DNA from 3 places in the Pseudarthrobacter sp. MDT1-56 genome. Region 1 is predicted to be linked to each of the others. Evidence: riboswitches for the same ligand, from Rfam matches in the RefSeq annotation. Region 1 holds a riboswitch; each other region holds the start of a gene.
What was found. Region 1 has a riboswitch for thiamine pyrophosphate ahead of AC50YC_RS16690 (ECF transporter S component). Riboswitches for the same ligand answer to the same signal wherever they lie in the genome.

Region 1 (5,871 bases):
GTCCGCTGTACAAGGTGGCGGACCAGTCCGCCGTGGACATGCTCGACCGGACCTCGTACATCCAGGCGGTCCTTGGCCAGGAAGCCCAGGTTCCTGCGATCGCTCAGCCCGAGCCGCCGGTGGTGTCCAAATGAGCCGGAAACGGATCTCGCTGCGGCAGGAACTCCCGCTGCTGGTATGGCTTGTGATTGTCTGGGTTGCCCTCTGGCGGGACTTCAGCCCCGGGAACCTGCTCTTCGGCGCCCTCATTGCCGTCCTGGTGGCCCGGCTGTTCTACCTGCCGCCGGTGGAACTCGGCGGGCGCTTCAACGTGCTCCGGGCAGTTCCGTTCGCCTTGATGTTCCTGGCGAAAGTGGCGGCAGCGAGCTTCCAGGTCCTGTACCTGGCCGTGGTCACCGGCCCCAAGGTGATCAGCGCCGTCGTCGCCGTCCCGCTCCGGAGCCACTCCGACCTGCTGGTCACCGCGACCGGCCACATCACCGCACTGATCCCCGGTTCGCTGGTCGTGGAGGTGGACCGCTCCACGTCCACGCTCTACATCCACGGCATCAACATCCGCGACGCCGCCGACGCCGCGCAGCTGCGCAAGGACGTCCGCAACACGGAGGCCGGACTGATCAGGATCATGGGCACCAAAGCCGAACTGTCCGCACTCAACCAGGAGGTGGCGGCATGATGCAGCTGGTCCTGACCGTCACCGCCGTGGTGCTCTCCCTGGCTGCCGGCGGCGCCATTATCCGGATCGCGCGCGGCCCGTCACTGCTGGACCGGGTGCTCGCCGCGGACGTGCTGCTGGCGATCGTGGGCGCCGCCTTGTGCATCGACATGGCTGCGAACCGGCACCTGAACAGCCTCATGCTGCTGGTGGCGGTGTCCCTCATCGGGTTCGTCGGCTCCGTCACGGTCGCCCGCTTCGTTGCCGACCGTCGGGAGAAGACCAGTGAATCCTGAGACATTTTCCGCCGATACCGTGATCGACGCTGTCTCGGCGGTCTTTATGGTGGTCGGCGCCCTGATGTCCCTCGCCGCGGCGTTGGGCCTGCTCCGCTTCCCGGACCTCATGACCCGCATGCACGCAGCCACCAAGCCGCAGGTGCTGGGGCTGTTCCTGCTGCTCTTCGCGCTGGGCCTGCAGATGCGCACCTGGTGGGTGTGGCCGGTGCTGGTGGTGGCGTGGATCTTCCAGCTGCTCACCGTGCCGGTGTCCGCGCATATGGTCGGCCGGGCCGGTTACCGGACAAAGCACCTGCACCCGGAGCTGCTCAGCACAGATGAACTGGAGGCAGTGGTGCAGCAGGCGGCCGGCAAACGCGGTTTTACCGACGACGACGGCGACGCGGCCACCGACGGGCGCTGAGGGCTAGACGATGCGCCCTAAACCAGGTCCTGGGATTTGGCGAAGCGGGTGATCGCGCGCTGGGTGCCGCGGTTGGCGAGGACCTGGATGATCGCGCTGACAGACGCCGAGACCAGCGCGAAGGTCAGGGCCGAGCGAAGCGTGGTGGGCACATCGTCGTCGTGGCCCTTGGGCGGCCTGTTGCCCGTGGATTTCTCCCAGACGGTGTCAACGAGCTTGGTGCCAACAAAGCCGGCGAGCAGGCTGATGCCGGTGCCGAGCAGCTTGATGAAGATGTTCATACTTCGGACTCCTTGTGGGAGGAAACAGGGCTTCCCCTAGCCTAGCGTTCCTGGCCAGGCGGTTCAGCCAGGGACGCGGGACCCGCCGGGATCCCGGACTGGATCCCGGGCGGGCCGGGACCAACGCCCCTGTCCGGCGGGTCCGGCCCGGTCCTACCTTCGAGCATGGACCAGCCCAAAACCCGACCGCGGGGCCACGCCTCGCCGCCCACCGCCCCTACGACCGACGGCCAGACCTGGCGGCGGCTCTATTTCTGGGCCGGCATCGCCTCGGCGCTCTTCGTGGCGCTGCTGATCCTCGCCCTGGTCCTGGACTTCGCCGCCCCGCCCCCGGTCCACGGGGGCTCCGAGACGCTGGAATTCATTGCGGGGAACAAGGGGGTCTACCTCGCCGAGCAGCTGCTGTGGATTGTGCCGAACATCCTGCCGGTGCTGGTGTTCGTGGCCCTGTTTGCGGCGCTCGCCCCGCTGGATAAGAGCCTGGCCCTGCTGGCCACCGTCATCGGCGGCCTGTCGTGGGCGCTGATCCTCGCCGTCCCGGTCACCAGCCGGGGCTCCCTGGTGCTCGTGTACCTCAGCGACCGTTACACCGCGGCCGGCGATGATGCAGCCCGGCTCCGTTACGCGACCGCCGCCGAGGCCATCGTTGCGGAGAACAACACCCCCGCCGTCGTCGGCGTCCTGTCAGCGCTTGGCATCCTGCTGATCTCCGTCGTCATGCTCAAAGGTGTGCTGCCGCGGACCCTGGGTTGGCTCGGGATCGCCACCGGCGGCCTGGGCGTCGTCGCGGAGGCGCTGCGCGACGCGGTTCCGGAGTTCTACTGGGGTTACGGGGTGCTGTTATGGGTCTGGTTCGTGGCAGTTGGGCTGGCCCTGATCCGGCTGGCCGCGCGGACACCCCGGAGCAGCGGCAGCTCCGGCAGGCTAGTCTGACCGCGCGGAGCGGCCGAGGATTTCCGACAGGGCCTCGACCACCAGCTCATGGTCGGCTTTCTGCGGCAGTCCGGAGACCGTGACGGTGGCGACCATCCCCGTTCCGCGCAGATAAATGGGGAAGGCACCGCCGTGCGCGGCGAACTCCTGCTGGTCGAACCATTCGTTGTCCTCTATCCTTCCTCCGGCGGCCCGGGCCCGGAGACCGACCAGCAGCGACGGGACTTCGTACCGCACGGCTGTGCGCTGTTTGGCCCTGATCCAGCGTTCGTTGTCCGGGGTGGCGCCCTCCAGCGCCGCATGGAAAAGCACCTGCTCGCCTTTGGTGATGTCGATGGCGATCGGGTGGGACCGTTGCCGGCCGAGTTCAACCAGGAGGAGCCCGAGGTCCAGGGCGTCGTCCTTGCTGAAGGACCTGAACTGCAGCTCATCCATTTCCGCCAGGATGCGGCCGATGAGCGCACCCAGGGAACCGTGCGGCTGCGGTTCCGCCGAGTCCGGGTCGTAGTCGGGGGAGGGCACTGGTGAGTTGGTCAAATGATTCAGCTTCCGTTAGTTCACCGCCGTTGATGGCCGGCCGGCCGCGGCGTCCGGCGTTCCCGTGCTTTGCCGACTCTACCAAGCGGGCCGTTCCGGGTCACCGGCGCGGGCACCGGCGGATTGTGACGGCCGGCCCCGGAAAACAACGCTCCACGGGTGTAAACTGGGCCACGCCCACAAGGGCGATATTTAGATACGACAGGGGAGCGCCGCCGTCGGGCATCACCGGAGGAATCCGGGGAAACCACAGGTGGGCGCTGAGAGTGCGGACAGCCGCAGACCCTCGAACCTGATCCGGTTAGTACCGGCGCAAGGGAGTCGAGTTCTCAGAGTGCGCGGGGTGGCGGAGGAAGCTGCGGGCCCCGGGTCACTCTCCCCTCCTGTTCCTCAGGAGGACGATATGACTGACACATCAGCCGAGCACACACCTGCCAAGCAAGAACCTGCCAACCACGAACCCGCCAGGCATCAACCTGCCACCACGCCCGCCCGACGCAGCCATAACTGGCGTGTAGTGGACATTGTGGTGGCCGCGTTGATCGCGGTGGCCGGCGGCGTGATCTTCTGGGCCTGGTCCCAGGGCGCCAACATCATTTCCGCCCCCGTCAACGCGTTCTACCCGCCGCTCACCGGGCTTTACGCCGGCGGCTGGATGATCCCCGCGGTGCTGGGCATGCTCATCATCCGCAAGCCGGGCGCAGCGCTGTTCTGCGAAGCCGTGGCCGCCACCGGCGAGCTGATCATGGGCTCGCAGTACGGCACCACGGTGCTCATCTCCGGCCTGCTGCAGGGTCTTGGCGCCGAACTGGTCTTCGCCGCCTTCATGTACAGGAAGTTCAACCTTCCGGTGTCCCTGCTCGCCGGTGCCGGGGCGGGCCTGTTCTGCGGTCTGAATGATTCATTCCTGCCCTGGGGCTGGAACATCGCCTACGCCGGCGGCGACAAGCTCGCGTACATCATTTTCACTGCCATCTCCGGCGCCGTGATCGCCGGCGGGCTGTCCTGGCTCGCCACCCGCGGCCTGGCCCGGACCGGCGTGCTGAGTTCCTTCGCCTCCCGCAAGGCCGCCACGGAGCCCGTCTGACGTCCGCACACTGACCATGACATCCTCAGATACAGTACGCCCGGCCACAATCGCCGCCCGCGGCTGGGGCTGGCGGCACGCCGGCCGGTCCCGGCCCGCCGTCAGCGGCCTGGACCTGGACATCCGGCCCGGGGAGCGCGTGCTGCTGCTGGGACCCTCGGGTGCCGGCAAATCCACGCTGCTCCACGCCCTGGCCGGGGTGCTCGGCGACAGCTCCGCGGGCGGCGCTGAGCACGCGCCTGGCCCCGCGGCGGACCCCGAGGACGCGGACGAGACCGGCAGCCTGCTCATCGACGGCGCCCCGCCGCGGTCCCGGCGGGGCCGGGCCGGGCTGATGCAGCAGGACCCGGAGACCCAGGTGGTGCTCTCTCGCCTCGGCGACGACGTCGCCTTCGGCGCGGAAAACCTCTCCGTGCCCCCGGGGGATATCTGGTCACGGGTAGCGGAAGCGCTCGACGACGTCGGGCTGGGCCGGCTGCCGCTGGACCACCCGACGTCCGCGCTCTCCGGCGGGCAGAAGCAGCGCCTGGCGCTCGCCGGCATCCTGGCGATGCGCCCCGGGCTGATCCTGCTCGACGAACCCACCGCCAATCTGGATCCGGCCGGCGTCCTGGAAGTCCGCGACGCCGTCGGCCGCTGCCTGGAGAAGACCGGAGCCACCCTGGTGGTGGTGGAGCACCGGGTTTCGGTCTGGAAGGAGCTGGTGGACCGGATTGTGGTGCTGCAGCCGGGATCGGCCACGGACTCCGCCGTCCTGGTCGACGGGCCGCCGGACCAGGTCCTGGCGCAGGCACGGGACATGCTCACCGCGGCAGGAGTCTGGGTGCCGGGGTACGTCCCGCAGACCCGGGCGCGCGGGGGCGCGCGGGATGCCGGCACGTCCGGCGCATTGGGAGGGATCGCACCCGGTGCCAGCACCGCGGGGCGTCTGCTGCTGGCCGCGGAAAACCTGGCCGTGTCGCGCGAACGGCCGCGGCGGGCCGGTCTGCGCGGCGGCTTCCGGCCCATCCCGCCGCAGCCCGTGCAGTCCGGTATCACGGCCCAGGTCCGGGCCGGGGAGGCCCTGACCATCACCGGCCCCAACGGCTCGGGGAAGTCCACCTTCGCCCTTACGCTCGCCGGCCTGCTCGCACCCGTGTCCGGCACGGTTTCGGCCACGCTGGAGCTCAGCGCCGGTGCCGGGATCGATCCGTACCGGTGGAAGGCGCAGCAGCTGATCGCCAGGATCGGCACCGTGTTCCAGGAACCCGAGCACCAGTTCGTCACCGGGCGGGTGCTCGATGAGCTGATGTTCGGGCCCCGGCACCTGGGCCGCGGCGAGGAGCGCGTGGACGAACTGCTGGAGCGGCTGCGGCTCACGGAGCTGGTGGACGCCAACCCCTACACGCTCTCGGGCGGCGAAAAACGGCGCCTGTCGGTGGCCACCGTCCTCGCCGCGCATCCCCAGGTGCTCGTCCTGGACGAACCCACGTTCGGCCAGGACGCCAACACCTGGGCGGAACTGGCTTCCTTCCTCTCCGAACTGCTCGACGACGGCACCGCCGTCGTGTCCGTGACGCACGATGCCGAATTCAGCGAGGTCCTGGGCGGCACCGAGTTGAGCCTCCGGGCCCCTGAACACCAGGAACCCGGGAAGGTCGCCGCGCCATGAGGCAGGAACTGACCCTGCGCGGCAA
Region 2 (5,871 bases), on a different contig from region 1:
ACGCGGCCGCCTCACTCGGGGTGGCCGGGAAGCTGACCACCGCCGCCCACGACGTCCGCAACCCGCTGCCTCTGCCGGACGAATCCGTGGACGCCGTTTTCAGCCACATGCTCTTCAACATGGCCCTGACCACCGGCCAGCTCACCACCCTCGCCGCCGAGGTCCGCCGCGTACTTCGCCCCGGCGGCTGGAACATCTACACCGTCCGCCACACAGGAGATCCCCACGCAGGCACCGGCCTGGACCGAGGTGACAACATGCGCGAGCACGGAGGATTCATCGTCCACTTCTTCGACCAGGACCTCGTGAACCGCCTCGGCCAAGGATTCTCCGCGCCCGAGATCGTCACTTTCGAAGAAGGCGACCTGCCCCGCCGGCTGTGGGGCGTAACCCAGCGCAAAACGGTCCCCGCCAACGACGCCCCGGACCGCAGCCGAAGAAGTTCCCCCGAGAGCTGACACACCGGCCCCCATCGCGGAGAAAAATATGGGCAATCCGACGCCGTCATCGACCCCCCGCCTACCGGCTGGCCACGCTCAACGAACTCATCGTCTGCCCCGGATCAGGGGCCAGGTCATGCCGTTCCCCCCGCACTCCTGCATGAACAGGTATCAGAGCGGAAAACCCGGACCGGCCGCAACCCAATGTCGATCTAAAGAATAATCAGCAAGTCATGCTGTACGCGGCCCTGGCCGCAATGAATTGGTGAAAGCGAAAACCCGACGGAAGGACGAACGAGGATGAACACCCAGAATGGACTCCACAGCGCGGTACCCGGTCCGCCGTCGGCAGCCGCTCCCCTACACAACCGAATAGGCCGTTTCCGGGACCGCACACAACCGGAACATCAGATCAGAGGCGAGAGTGTGGACACTGCCCACACGAAAAAGGTACTAACAAGCCCCTGACCTGCGTAACTCGAACCGCGTTCCAGCCCTTGCAAACACTGGACTCCCGCCAAAACATACGGAATCCGGCCCAGTCCGGCACCAGTACGAGCCGGTCGGAAGCCCAGGGTCTGCACATTGTGCACACCCTCTTTTGCCCGCTTCGGCGCCCCGGCCCAGACTGCTTAAATGGCCGTCCGGGCGGGGCAGTTGTGTCTTGCGCGCGATTTCGCTCCGATATCGAGAGAAAAGCCGGGGCAGTCCCCTGGCCGGGACGGGCACCGCTTCAGCACAACACGACGGCCACCGCCCGTTCGGGCCCGTCGCTGAGGCCGTCGGCGTGCCCGCTCCGGCAGCATAGTGTCAAGCCCCGGGTTTAGTGGAGGGTTTGTTAGACCCGTTCCATCTGTTTGAGAGCGGGCAGATTTGAGTAGGAATTGCTTTCGGCTTCCGCAGATGGGATATATCCAATTTCCCCGTGGAGACGCCGGTGGTTGTACCAATCGATGTATTCCGCGACGGCGATTTCAAGGTCGTTGATGCCGGTCCAAGGACCTTTGTTCCGGATGAGCCTCGGCCTTGAAGAGTGAATTGAGCGCCTCGGCCATGGCGTTGTCGTAGCTATCTCCCTTGGCTCCCACGGAGGCGACTGCTTCGGATTCAGCCAGGCGTTCGGTGTAGCGGATGGCCCCATATTGCACGCCCCGATCGGAATGATGGATCAGCTGGGAGACGTCTCTCCCATCCCGTCCGCGGGTCCAGAGGCCCATCTCCAAGGCGTCCAGCGCCAAGGCCGTGTGCATGGTTGTGGAGAGCTGCCAGCCGACCACCCGGCGGGAGAAAACATCCAGAACAAAGGCCGCGTAAACCCAGCCGGAGAAAGTTCGAATGTATGTAATGTCTGCGACCCAGAGGCAGTTAGGAGCAGGTGCGCGGAATTGTCGACGAACCAAGTCCGCCGGCCGCTCCGACAAGGGCCCTGGCACGGTTTCGGGGTCCTTTGGCCCGGCGAACGCCGTGCAGGCCGGTTCGGCGCATCAGCCGCTCGACTGTGCACCGGGCCACCCGGTGTCCCTCTCGATTGAGGGCAGCATAGACCTTCCTGGCCCCGTAGACGCTGTAGTTCTCCCGGTGCACCCGAGCAAGCTTTTCCGTTGTCACGGCGTCCGAAATTGATCGTTTGGACTCAGGGCGTGCCTTGGCTGCGTAGTAGGTTGACGGGGCGATCGGCAGCTGTTTGCAGATCGGCTCGACCCCGTATTCTTCCTTGTGATTGTCAATATAGGAGATCATCGTCGGGAGTGGCGGTCGAGCTCCGCCGCAAAGAAAGCTGATGCTGATTTCAAGATCGCATTCGCCCTCCGCAACTCAACAACCTCGCGTTCAAGCTCTGCCAGACGGGTAGCGTCGTCGGTTGTAGTGCCAGGGCGCACGCCCTGGTCGATCTCGACGGTCCGCACCCAGCCGCGGATAGTGTCAGTAGGGATGCCCAGCTGCGCGCCGATTCTGGTGCAGGCTCCTCGCCGGCCACTGGGGTTCTTCTGCGCGTCCATTACAAGCCGGACCGCCCTCTGGCGAAGCTCGTCAGGATACTTTTTTGGTGCTGGCATGGTGCTCATCCATTCAAGGACTCAACACCCTCCATTAAACCCGGGGCAGTTCATAGGCATTGGGCTATGTCGCCCACTTACAGCGCAGGCTGAGTGCTTTCCACGAATCTGACGCTCCTCCGGGTCCGGCGTGTGCGCCCGGCGGAGGGAAATTGCGTGACGGGCGCGCAATCAACGAACTCGACGCTGGTGAGCAGACCGTCTGACGCGAGGAAGTGGGTCGGTGTCCGCCGTGGCGACGCGTCGCCTACCCAGCCGCGTGGCTCTCGAGCAACTCTTTGATCTCTTTGTCCATCGGCTTGTGCACGCGCGCCATTGTCTTCTTGATCCGGCCTGCCAGACGGGGACCGATCACCGGGATGCGCGCGATGCCCGGCGGCGCGATCTCGATCGTGAGGTGTGTCCCGGATCCCTCTGGCTGCATGCGCAGGACGTGGGTGCCCGACATCAGCTGCTTCATGATCCACCCCTCGGTGGTCTGCACGAGGAGCTCGTTCGGCACGGCTTCGACGTTGCGCGCCCTGAACTCGTAGTACAGCCCACCAATCAAGTGTCGGAATATCCGGTACGTGGTGCCGACCCAGTCCGGTGTCTTCTACACCATCTGAACGGTGCCGCCCATTAAGGAGGCATTGATGCGGTTGGTGTTCTCCATGTCCACCAAGAACGCGTACACGGTCTCCACCGGAGCGTCGATGTGCATCTCGGTTAGCACCTTGGTCTCCATGGAAATCTCCTATGTTCAACCCCAATGCTTCGACCGCACCGCCGAGAACCCCAGTGCCGAAAGCCCCTCTTCGACCCTCTGCGGCGGGACCGTCGCTCCTCCAGCGGATTTCCACCGGGAGTGATGCTTCTGTAGGCTCGATCACATCCACACGGGTGCCCCTGCAGGGGCTGAGATCGGGCTGAGGCAGTCTGCGACCGTTGAACCTGTCCGGGTCATGCCGGCGAAGGAAGTAGGAAACCACTGATGAGCTCCATGAATTCGCATTCGCTCGCGTACGCCCGCGACCCGGAACACGGCATTAGCGTCCCTGTCACGGAGATCGCCTTGGAGGACTCTCCGAACGGGGTGAAGAATCCACCGTTCACGGCGTACCGGACGGCCGGTCCCGGAAGCGATCCTGTGATCGGTCTGGAACCGTTCCGGTCCGGATGGATAGAATCCCGGAGCGACACCGAGCCCTACGGCGGCCGGGAACGGAACCTGCTCGACGACGGTAAGTCAGCCGTGCGCCGGGGAGCCGCTTCTGCTGAATGGAAAGGCGCGCAACCGGTGCCCCGCCGCGCCCTCGACGACAAGACCGTGACCCAGATGCACTACGCCCGCCAAGGCATCATCACACCCGAGATGCGGTTCGTGGCACTGCGGGAAAACTGCGACGTTGAACTTGTCCGCAGTGAAGTCGCAGCGGGCCGGGCCATCATCCCCAACAACATCAACCACCCCGAATCCGAGCCCATGATCATCGGCAAGTCCTTCCTGGTGAAGATCAATGCGAACATCGGCAACTCGGCTGTCACAAGCTCAATCGCCGAGGAAGTCGACAAACTGCAGTGGGCGGCCCAGTGGGGCGCCGACACCGTGATGGACCTCTCCACCGGGCATGACATTCACACCACGCGTGAATGGATCATCCGCAACTCTCCTGTCCCGATCGGGACAGTGCCGATCTACCAGGCGCTGGAGAAGGTTAACGGCGAGGCCAATGACCTGACCTGGGAGATCTACCGGGACACCGTGATCGAGCAGTGCGAGCAGGGCGTCGATTACATGACCGTCCATGCCGGCGTGCTGCTGCGCTACGTGCCGCTGACCGCAAACCGGATCACCGGCATAGTGTCCCGCGGCGGCTCCATCATGGCCGGCTGGTGCCTGGCCCACCACCGGGAGAACTTCCTCTACACCCACTTTGATGAACTGTGCGAGATCTTCGCCAAGTACGACGTTGCCTTCTCCCTCGGCGACGGCCTGCGGCCCGGCGCGACCGCGGATGCCAACGACGCCGCCCAGTTCGCCGAACTAGACACCCTCGCCGAACTGACCAAGCGCGCCTGGGGATACGACGTGCAGGTCATGGTCGAAGGCCCCGGGCACATCCCCTTCCACCTCGTCCGGGAAAACGTCGAACGCCAGCAGGAGCTCTGCGACGGCGCACCCTTCTACACCCTCGGCCCGTTGGTCACCGACATTGCGCCGGGCTATGACCACATCACCTCGGCCATCGGAGCCACCGAGATCGCCCGCTACGGCACCGCGATGCTCTGCTACGTCACGCCCAAGGAACACCTCGGGCTGCCGAACAAAGACGACGTCAAGACCGGCGTGATCACCTACAAGATCGCCGCCCACGCGGCGGATCTCGCCAAAGGCCACCCCGGAGCCCACGAACGCGACGATGCCCTGTCCAAGGCACGCTTCGAGTTCCGCTGGCGTGACCAGTTTGCCCTCTCCCTGGACCCGGCCACGGCCGAGTCCTTCCACGACGAGACCCTGCCCGCCGAACCGGCCAAGACCGCGCACTTCTGCTCCATGTGCGGACCCAAGTTCTGCTCCATGCGGCTCTCCCAGGACATCCGCGACCAGTTCGGAGACATGCCCGAACAGGAAGCCATCGCCGGAATGAACGCTAAATCCAACGAATACCGCAAATCCGGCGGGAAGGTCTACCTCCCCGAACCCGTCCTACCCCGCAGCTAGGGGCCGGTCCGGCCCTGGCCGGCCCTCCGGGGCCGGCCAGGGCCCGAAAGGCCGGCCCCGGACTACGAGACCTGCTCAACAGGGCCGTTGAAACCACCGCCTCCCGCCAGTTTAGAAGGTGGCAACTATGTCAAAGTCAAGGCCGGATGCCGTGGCTAAATGAATCGGCTGTAATGCTTTGCCGTCGTTAAAATTGACGGTTCCGCGTGGTCCTGCATAGGAGGCCTGCGCCGTGTTTGGGCTGATGCGGTCGGCCTTCGTGCTGCGCGTACGGGCTGCAGCGTCTGCCAGGAACCGGATGCCCTCATAGCAGGATTCGGCCATGTTGTTCAGGGGCGGCGCAGAGGATCCGTGCAGCCGGGTCTAGGCGGAGACCAGGTCCATTGACTCGGTCGTCCGCAGTGACCTGAAGTATGAGGCTGATACGTTGAGATTTTCTGTTGCTCCGGCACCGCTGGCTAGCAGCATGGTCTCTTCCATGAGAGGGCTGTAACGTGCAATTCGGTTTGAGAGGCCTCGCCGGGCAAATTCGCGGTTGAAGTCAACGGCGTGTTGACCGACCAGTAGCATCAGGACTCCGTCACAGTCGCTGCGCTCCGCAAGGTCCACCTTATGGCGGATGCGGCCCCCGCCATAAGGTACGAAATGCTCCCCAACGATCGTGACGCCA
Region 3 (5,871 bases), on a different contig from region 1:
GGCATCCGGCAGCAGGGTGTGCTCGTCGGCAATGACTTCCAGCTTCACCCAGTCCGTTTCGAGGGCTTCGCGGGCCAGTTCAGCCGTCAGCACGGCGTCCTTGGCCGTGAAGCAGCCCGCGGTGTTGGGCAACACCCGGATGTTGTGGTCCAGCAGCAGCTGGAACAGCGACCCTGCCTCCGCCGGCGAGTAGCGCCGCATCGCGACGGTGGTCAGCTCGGTGCCGGAGGCCAGCAGCGCGGCCCCCAGCCCGTCCAGGCTCGGCGCCCCGCCGGTGCCCATGATCAGCCGCGACCCCAACTGCACGCCGTCGACCGTGAAGGGATCTGCCGCCGCCGGTGAGACCGCCTGTTCCGCGGCCCGTGTGGTTTCCGCCATGTTGCTCATCCTCCCTGTACCGCCGTGACCAGCTCGATGTCGTCGCCGTCGGCGAGCGCGGTGCCGTGCCATTGGCTGCGCGGAACCACCTCCGCGTTGCGGGCCACGGCGACCCCAAGTTTCCCGCCGTCCGCAGACTGGCCGTTCGGGGCCAGCGGCCGGCCGGTGATCTGGCTGACGAGGGTGCTGACCGAGGCGCCGTCGGCGAGCGAGTGCTCTGTTCCGTTCAGTCGGATGTTCATACCGTTTCCTTGCTGTGCTCAGGGGTGGTGTCCCGGTTGGTGGTATTCCGGGGGGCTGTTTCCTGCGTGCCGGTGACCTGCGGTCCGGTGGCGAATCTGTCCGGCCGGAAGTGCGCCCAGCGGGGGTCCGCGACGCCGTCCAGCAGTTGCCGGCAGATCTCCGCGGCAGCGGGGGTAAGCAGGATGCCGTGCCGGAAGAACCCGGTGGCGATGATGAGTCCCGCCACGTCCCCGTGCTGCGGATCAGCGACCCGGCCCAGCAGCGGCGCGTTGTCCGGAGTCCCGGGCCGGGCCCGCGCCGTGGCCTCGAGCAGTTCCAGTTCGGCGACGGCGGGGACCAGCTGCTGCGCGTCGCGCAGCAGCTGGTAGACGCCGCCCGCGGACACGGCGCCGCCGGCCTGGTTGCCGCCGGAAGGGTTGCCGCGGTCCGTGGCTTTCGTCTGGTCGTCGGCTCCGAGGTCATCTTCCCGCTGGGTGGCTCCGATCACCACCGTGCCGTCCTGCCGGGGAACGAGGTAAACCGGCACGCCACGGACCAGTCCCCGCACCGTCGCGGTCAGCAGCGGCCGCAGTTTCTCCGGCACCCGGAGCCGGAGGATGTCGCCGTGGACCGGCCGCAGCGGCAACCGGAGTCCGGCAGGCAGGCCCCTGAGCGCGGCGGCGCCCAGGCCGTTGGCCACAATGGTTTCTTTGGCCCGGACGGTGCCGCCGCCGACGAGGCTGGAGCCCGTCACCCGTCCGTCCGCCCAGAGCAGCCCGGCAGCGCGCCGGCTGATGATCCGGCAGCGGCTGTCGGCGGCCAGGAGTCCGCCGATCCGGGCGATCAGACGGCGCGGGTCCACTTGGTGGTCGGCGGGAATGTCGAAAGCGCAGGAGATGCCCGGGCTCAGCAGCGGCTCACGTAGCCGTGCCTCCCGGACGGTCAGCGGCTCCACGGCAAGGCCGTGCCCCTGCTGGACGGCGCGCAGGTCCGCGAGCGCCCGGCGGTCGGCGGCATCGGCACCCACGGCGAGAGTCGGCGTCGTGAGGTAACCCGTGCCGTCGTCTGTCCCGGCCCGCCCGGCTCCACGGTCTGCTCCGCCGTCCAGCCCGCCATCCAGTCCGGCGGCGAAAGCCGGCCAAAGGCGGGAGGATTCCAGCATGAGCTCGAGGAGAGCTTCCTCCTGGTAGTGCAGTTCACTCACCGGGGCGAGCATGCCGGCAGCCGCCCAGCTGGCGCCGCTTCCGGGGGCATCGTCGATCAGGGCGACCGAACGGCCCGAGAGCCGCGCTGCCCAGGCGATCCCGTGGCCGACGACTCCGCCGCCGATCACGGCAACGTCGTAACATTCCGGGGTTTCGGCGTCATCGGCCATCGCTGCTTCAGGTCCCGCGGGCGTGCCGCGGACGGATGTGTGGCCCAAGAAGGATTCCTTCCCTACGCCGGTACTAACCGGATCAGGTCAAGCGGTCGGCTCTGACGCCCTCTCAGCCCGTGCGCGCCGGACGCCTGTGGCGTGATCGGCTGCGGCGGGCTCCCGCGGTATTCGCCCAGTTTAGAGGAACTAGGCTGAACGCATGAGCCAGGATGCCGCCCACGCCACTGCCCGCCTTTACCTCTGCACCGGGGCCCGCCAGGACCGGGGCGACTTCGCGGCCTTCGTGGACGCGGCCTTTGCCGGCGGCGTTGACATCATCCAACTTCGCGACAAGTCCCTGGAGGCAGCCGAGGAGCTGGAACTCCTGGAGGTTTTGCACCAGGCGGCCCGCCGTCACGACCGGCTCTGGGCCGTCAACGACCGGGCGGACCTGGCCTCGCTCTCCGGGGCGCCGGTGTTCCACATCGGGCAGAAGGACATCCCCCTCGGGGCTGCCCGGGACTTCCTGGGCGAGGACACCGCGATCGGGCTCTCTACCCACAGCCCGGACCAGGTGGACTCAGCCATCGCCGCCTCCACCGGCCGCACTGGCCTGGACTACTTCTGTGTCGGGCCGGTGTGGGCCACCCCCACCAAGCCGGGGCGCGCCGCCGTCGGGCTTGATCTGGTGCGCTACGCGGCTGACGCGACCCGCCGGGCATCGGCCCTGGCCGAGGGCCAGGCCCGGGGCGAAGTCGCGGGCGAGGTGCCGTGGTTCGCGATCGGCGGCATTGACCTTGGAAATGTGGAGCAGGTGGTGGAGGCGGGCGCGCGGAGAATCGTGGTGGTCCGCGCCATCACCGAAGCCGACGATCCCGCGGACGCCGCCCGGGCCCTGCTCGCGGCACTCGACGCCGCGGGGAACTGAACGCGGGGAACTGGGTCCGGTCCGGTCCGTCCGCTCAGCCGGCCAGGCCGAGCTCGGTCATCCGGCGTGAGTGGTTCGCCGCCAGTTCCGCCATCAGCTCGCGGACCAGTTCCTTGGACCGGTCCTCGTCCGCGCCGATCAGGCCCCCGATGAAGGCGTGCTCAAAACTCACCCGCTGCGCCTGGGTCAGTGCTTCCCCGAGCAGGCGCCTCGCCCACAACGCCAGCCGCGAAGCCAGCCGCGGGTCGTCGGCAAGGGCGGTCTTGATCCGCTCCCGCAGCACCGCCGTCGCGCCCCCATCGGACTGGATCTGCTCCACCAGGGTCCGGGTTCCGGCGTCGACGTAGCGGGAAATGGCACGGTAGAAATCCGCGGAGACGGTGTCGATGACGTACGCCTTCATCAGGGATTCGTACCAGTCCGCCGGCCGGGTGCGTTCGTGGAAGTGGTCCACGGACGGCTGGAACGGCAGCATGGCGGCCTCCGCATCCAGGCCCATGGCGTCGAGTTTGGCGCTCACCAGCTCATAGTGCTGGAACTCGATCACGGCGAGCCGGCCCAGCACCGCACGGTCGTGCAGGGTGGGTGAATACCGCGCATCGGAGGAGAGCCGCTCGAAGGCGGAAAGCTCGCCGTAAGCCATCACGCCGAGCAGATCCATCAGGAAGCTGTTGTAATGGGCAGGATCAGCCGGGGATGTGCTCATGATCCAAGACTAATGGCGTAAATGAAGCTAATCTGATTTTCGTGTCCCATCATCGCTTGACCCCCAGTGTCCACCAGCAGAAGAACCAACTGGCCGAGGCGCTCAACGCGCTGCGCACGACGCTGGAGTTGCCGGGCCCCTTCCCTGAGGACGCACTCCGGGAAGCCAAGGAGGCAGTCGCCGGGCATGAGCTGCCGGAGCTGGATTTCACGCACATCGAGTTTGTGACCATCGATCCAGCGTCCTCCACCGACCTGGACCAGGCCCTCTTCATTGACCGTTCCGGGGAGGGCTATAAGGTCTTCTACGCGATCGCCGACGTCCCTTCCTTCGTGGCCCCCGGCGGGGCGCTCGACGCCGAAACCCGCCGCCGCGGCCAGACCTTCTACACTCCGGATGGCCGGATTCCACTGCACCCGGAAATCATCAGCGAAGAAGCCGGCAGCCTGCTCGCCGGCCAGCACTGCGCTGCGTTTGTCTGGGAATTCGAGCTGGACGCCGCGGCCGGGGTGTCCGCGGTGCTGGTCCGCCGCGCGACGGTCCGGAGCCGCGCGAAGCTCAACTACCGGGGGGTGCAGGCCGAGCTCGACGCCGGCACCGCCGCGCCCGTGCTGCAGCTGCTCAAGGAAGTCGGGATAAAGCGGGTTGAGCTGGAACGGCTCCGCGGCGGCGCCAGCCTGAACATGCCGGAACAGGAAATCGAACAGCTGCCCGACGGCGGCTACCGGATCGCCGCCGCGCCTCCGCTGCCCGTGGAGGACTGGAACGCCCAGATTTCCCTGATGACGGGGATGGCCGCCGCGGAGATCATGCTGGCGGGCAAGGTCGGCATCCTGCGCACCATGCCGGCCCCCGATGAGGCCTCGCTGGCGCATTTCCACCGCCAGACCCGCGCCCTGGGCAAGCCCTGGGACGGCGAAGTGAGCTACGGCGAATACCTGCGCACGCTCGATCCGACGGACCCCCGGCAGTTGGCGATCGTGCACTCCGCCGGCATGCTGTTCCGCGGCGCCGGCTACACCCCCTTCGACGGGACCGTGCCCGACGCCGCCACCCAGGCCGCCATCGGCGCTGCCTATGCCCACTCCACCGCCCCGCTGCGCCGACTGATCGACCGGTTCGTCCTTGTCATCTGCGAGGCGCTGAGCAACGGCATGGCTGTCCCGGACTGGGCCCGTGAGGCCCTTCCCTCCCTTCCGGCGATCATGGCGACCTCGGACCAGCTTGCTGCCAAACTGGAGCGCCTCTCCCTCGATACCGTCGAGGCGGCGCTGCTGGTGAACCACGTCGGGCAGGAGTTCGACGCCGTCGTGATCTCGGGGTCCAAGAACCCCCGCAACGGGAAGAACGCGAACGGAAAGAACGGTAACGGAGGAGGCGGCACCAAGCCGGGAAACGGCAACGGACCCTCCGGGATCGTGCAGATCGCCGAGCCCGCGGTCACCGCCCGCTGCCCCGGAGAACTGGAACCCGGCACCCAGGTCCGGGTGCGGATCGTGTCCTCGGACATTGCCACCCGCGAGGTCCGGCTGGAGCTGGTGGGCTAAGCGATCGGTTGTGCTCCCGCGCGCCGCCTGCGGTGTCAGTCGAGGATCCGGGCCGCGTGCGGCTAGACTGGAAGGGTAGATATGGATGCCCGGTCGTTGATTTCCTTGATTTTCGAATTCAACAAGCCCGCCCCTACGCGATCTTGAGATAGACCCGCTGGTCCCCAGTGCCAGCATTTAGATAGCCCGCGATCGGCTTCCACTGGAATTGCCTGCGCGCCTGAGCGTGCTCCGGAACGGCCACCCGGCCGGCCCCGTTGAGCAAGCAGCGCAGCCCAAAATGAATAAGGAAACTCCCCTAGTGAGTGAATTGCACACGCACCAGCTTCTGACCGACGAATCCGGAACGGAAACGCTCGAGCCGGAAGAGACCATCATCTCGGACGAGAAGCCGCACGAGATCGCCGAGAAAACCTTCGCTGACTTCAACGTCCGCGCCGACATCGTGGAGTCGCTGGCCGACGCCGGCATCACCCACCCCTTCCCGATCCAGGCCATGACCCTGCCGGTCGCCCTCAGCGGCCACGACATCATCGGCCAGGCCAAGACCGGCACCGGCAAGACCCTCGGGTTCGGCATCCCGGCGCTGCAGCGCGTCGTTGGACCCGACGATGCAGGCTTTGACTCGCTGGCCGCACCCGGCGCCCCGCAGGCCCTCGTGATCGTGCCGACCCGCGAGCTCGCCGTCCAGGTCGCCAATGACCTGCAGAACGCCGCCCGCAAGCGCAACGCC

Region 2: it holds a riboswitch for thiamine pyrophosphate, as region 1 does, so the genes downstream of both, thiC (phosphomethylpyrimidine synthase ThiC) here and AC50YC_RS16690 (ECF transporter S component) in region 1, are expected to answer to the same signal.
Region 3: it holds a riboswitch for thiamine pyrophosphate, as region 1 does, so the genes downstream of both, AC50YC_RS06605 (FAD-dependent oxidoreductase) here and AC50YC_RS16690 (ECF transporter S component) in region 1, are expected to answer to the same signal.

Annotation. Positions count from the first base shown of each region.
Region 1 is NZ_JBWZCK010000012.1:107,688-113,558, reverse strand. Features, by position in the region: gene AC50YC_RS16725 (Na+/H+ antiporter subunit D) at 1-134, shown strand, start outside; gene AC50YC_RS16720 (Na+/H+ antiporter subunit E) at 131-676, shown strand; gene AC50YC_RS16715 (MrpF/PhaF family protein) at 673-951, shown strand; gene mnhG (monovalent cation/H(+) antiporter subunit G) at 941-1,357, shown strand; gene AC50YC_RS16705 (DUF4235 domain-containing protein) at 1,375-1,638, opposite strand; gene AC50YC_RS16700 (DUF4386 family protein) at 1,804-2,571, shown strand; gene AC50YC_RS16695 (heme-degrading domain-containing protein) at 2,563-3,108, opposite strand; TPP riboswitch at 3,302-3,445, shown strand; gene AC50YC_RS16690 (ECF transporter S component) at 3,512-4,195, shown strand; gene AC50YC_RS16685 (ABC transporter ATP-binding protein) at 4,212-5,846, shown strand; gene AC50YC_RS16680 (energy-coupling factor transporter transmembrane component T family protein) at 5,843-5,871, shown strand, end outside.
Region 2 is NZ_JBWZCK010000024.1:3,162-9,032, reverse strand. Features, by position in the region: gene AC50YC_RS19485 (class I SAM-dependent methyltransferase) at 1-458, shown strand, start outside; partial or broken gene AC50YC_RS19480 (IS3 family transposase) at 1,279-2,497, opposite strand; AL1L pseudoknot at 2,106-2,219, opposite strand; gene AC50YC_RS19475 (SRPBCC family protein) at 2,745-3,047, opposite strand; TPP riboswitch at 3,366-3,473, shown strand; gene thiC (phosphomethylpyrimidine synthase ThiC) at 3,471-5,201, shown strand; gene AC50YC_RS19465 (ABC transporter substrate-binding protein) at 5,565-5,871, opposite strand, start outside.
Region 3 is NZ_JBWZCK010000003.1:360,753-366,623, forward strand. Features, by position in the region: gene AC50YC_RS06595 (thiazole synthase) at 1-378, opposite strand, end outside; gene thiS (sulfur carrier protein ThiS) at 384-620, opposite strand; gene AC50YC_RS06605 (FAD-dependent oxidoreductase) at 617-1,975, opposite strand; TPP riboswitch at 2,017-2,151, opposite strand; gene thiE (thiamine phosphate synthase) at 2,178-2,885, shown strand; gene AC50YC_RS06615 (ferritin-like fold-containing protein) at 2,920-3,591, opposite strand; gene AC50YC_RS06620 (RNB domain-containing ribonuclease) at 3,633-5,138, shown strand; partial or broken gene AC50YC_RS06625 (DEAD/DEAH box helicase) at 5,440-5,871, shown strand, end outside.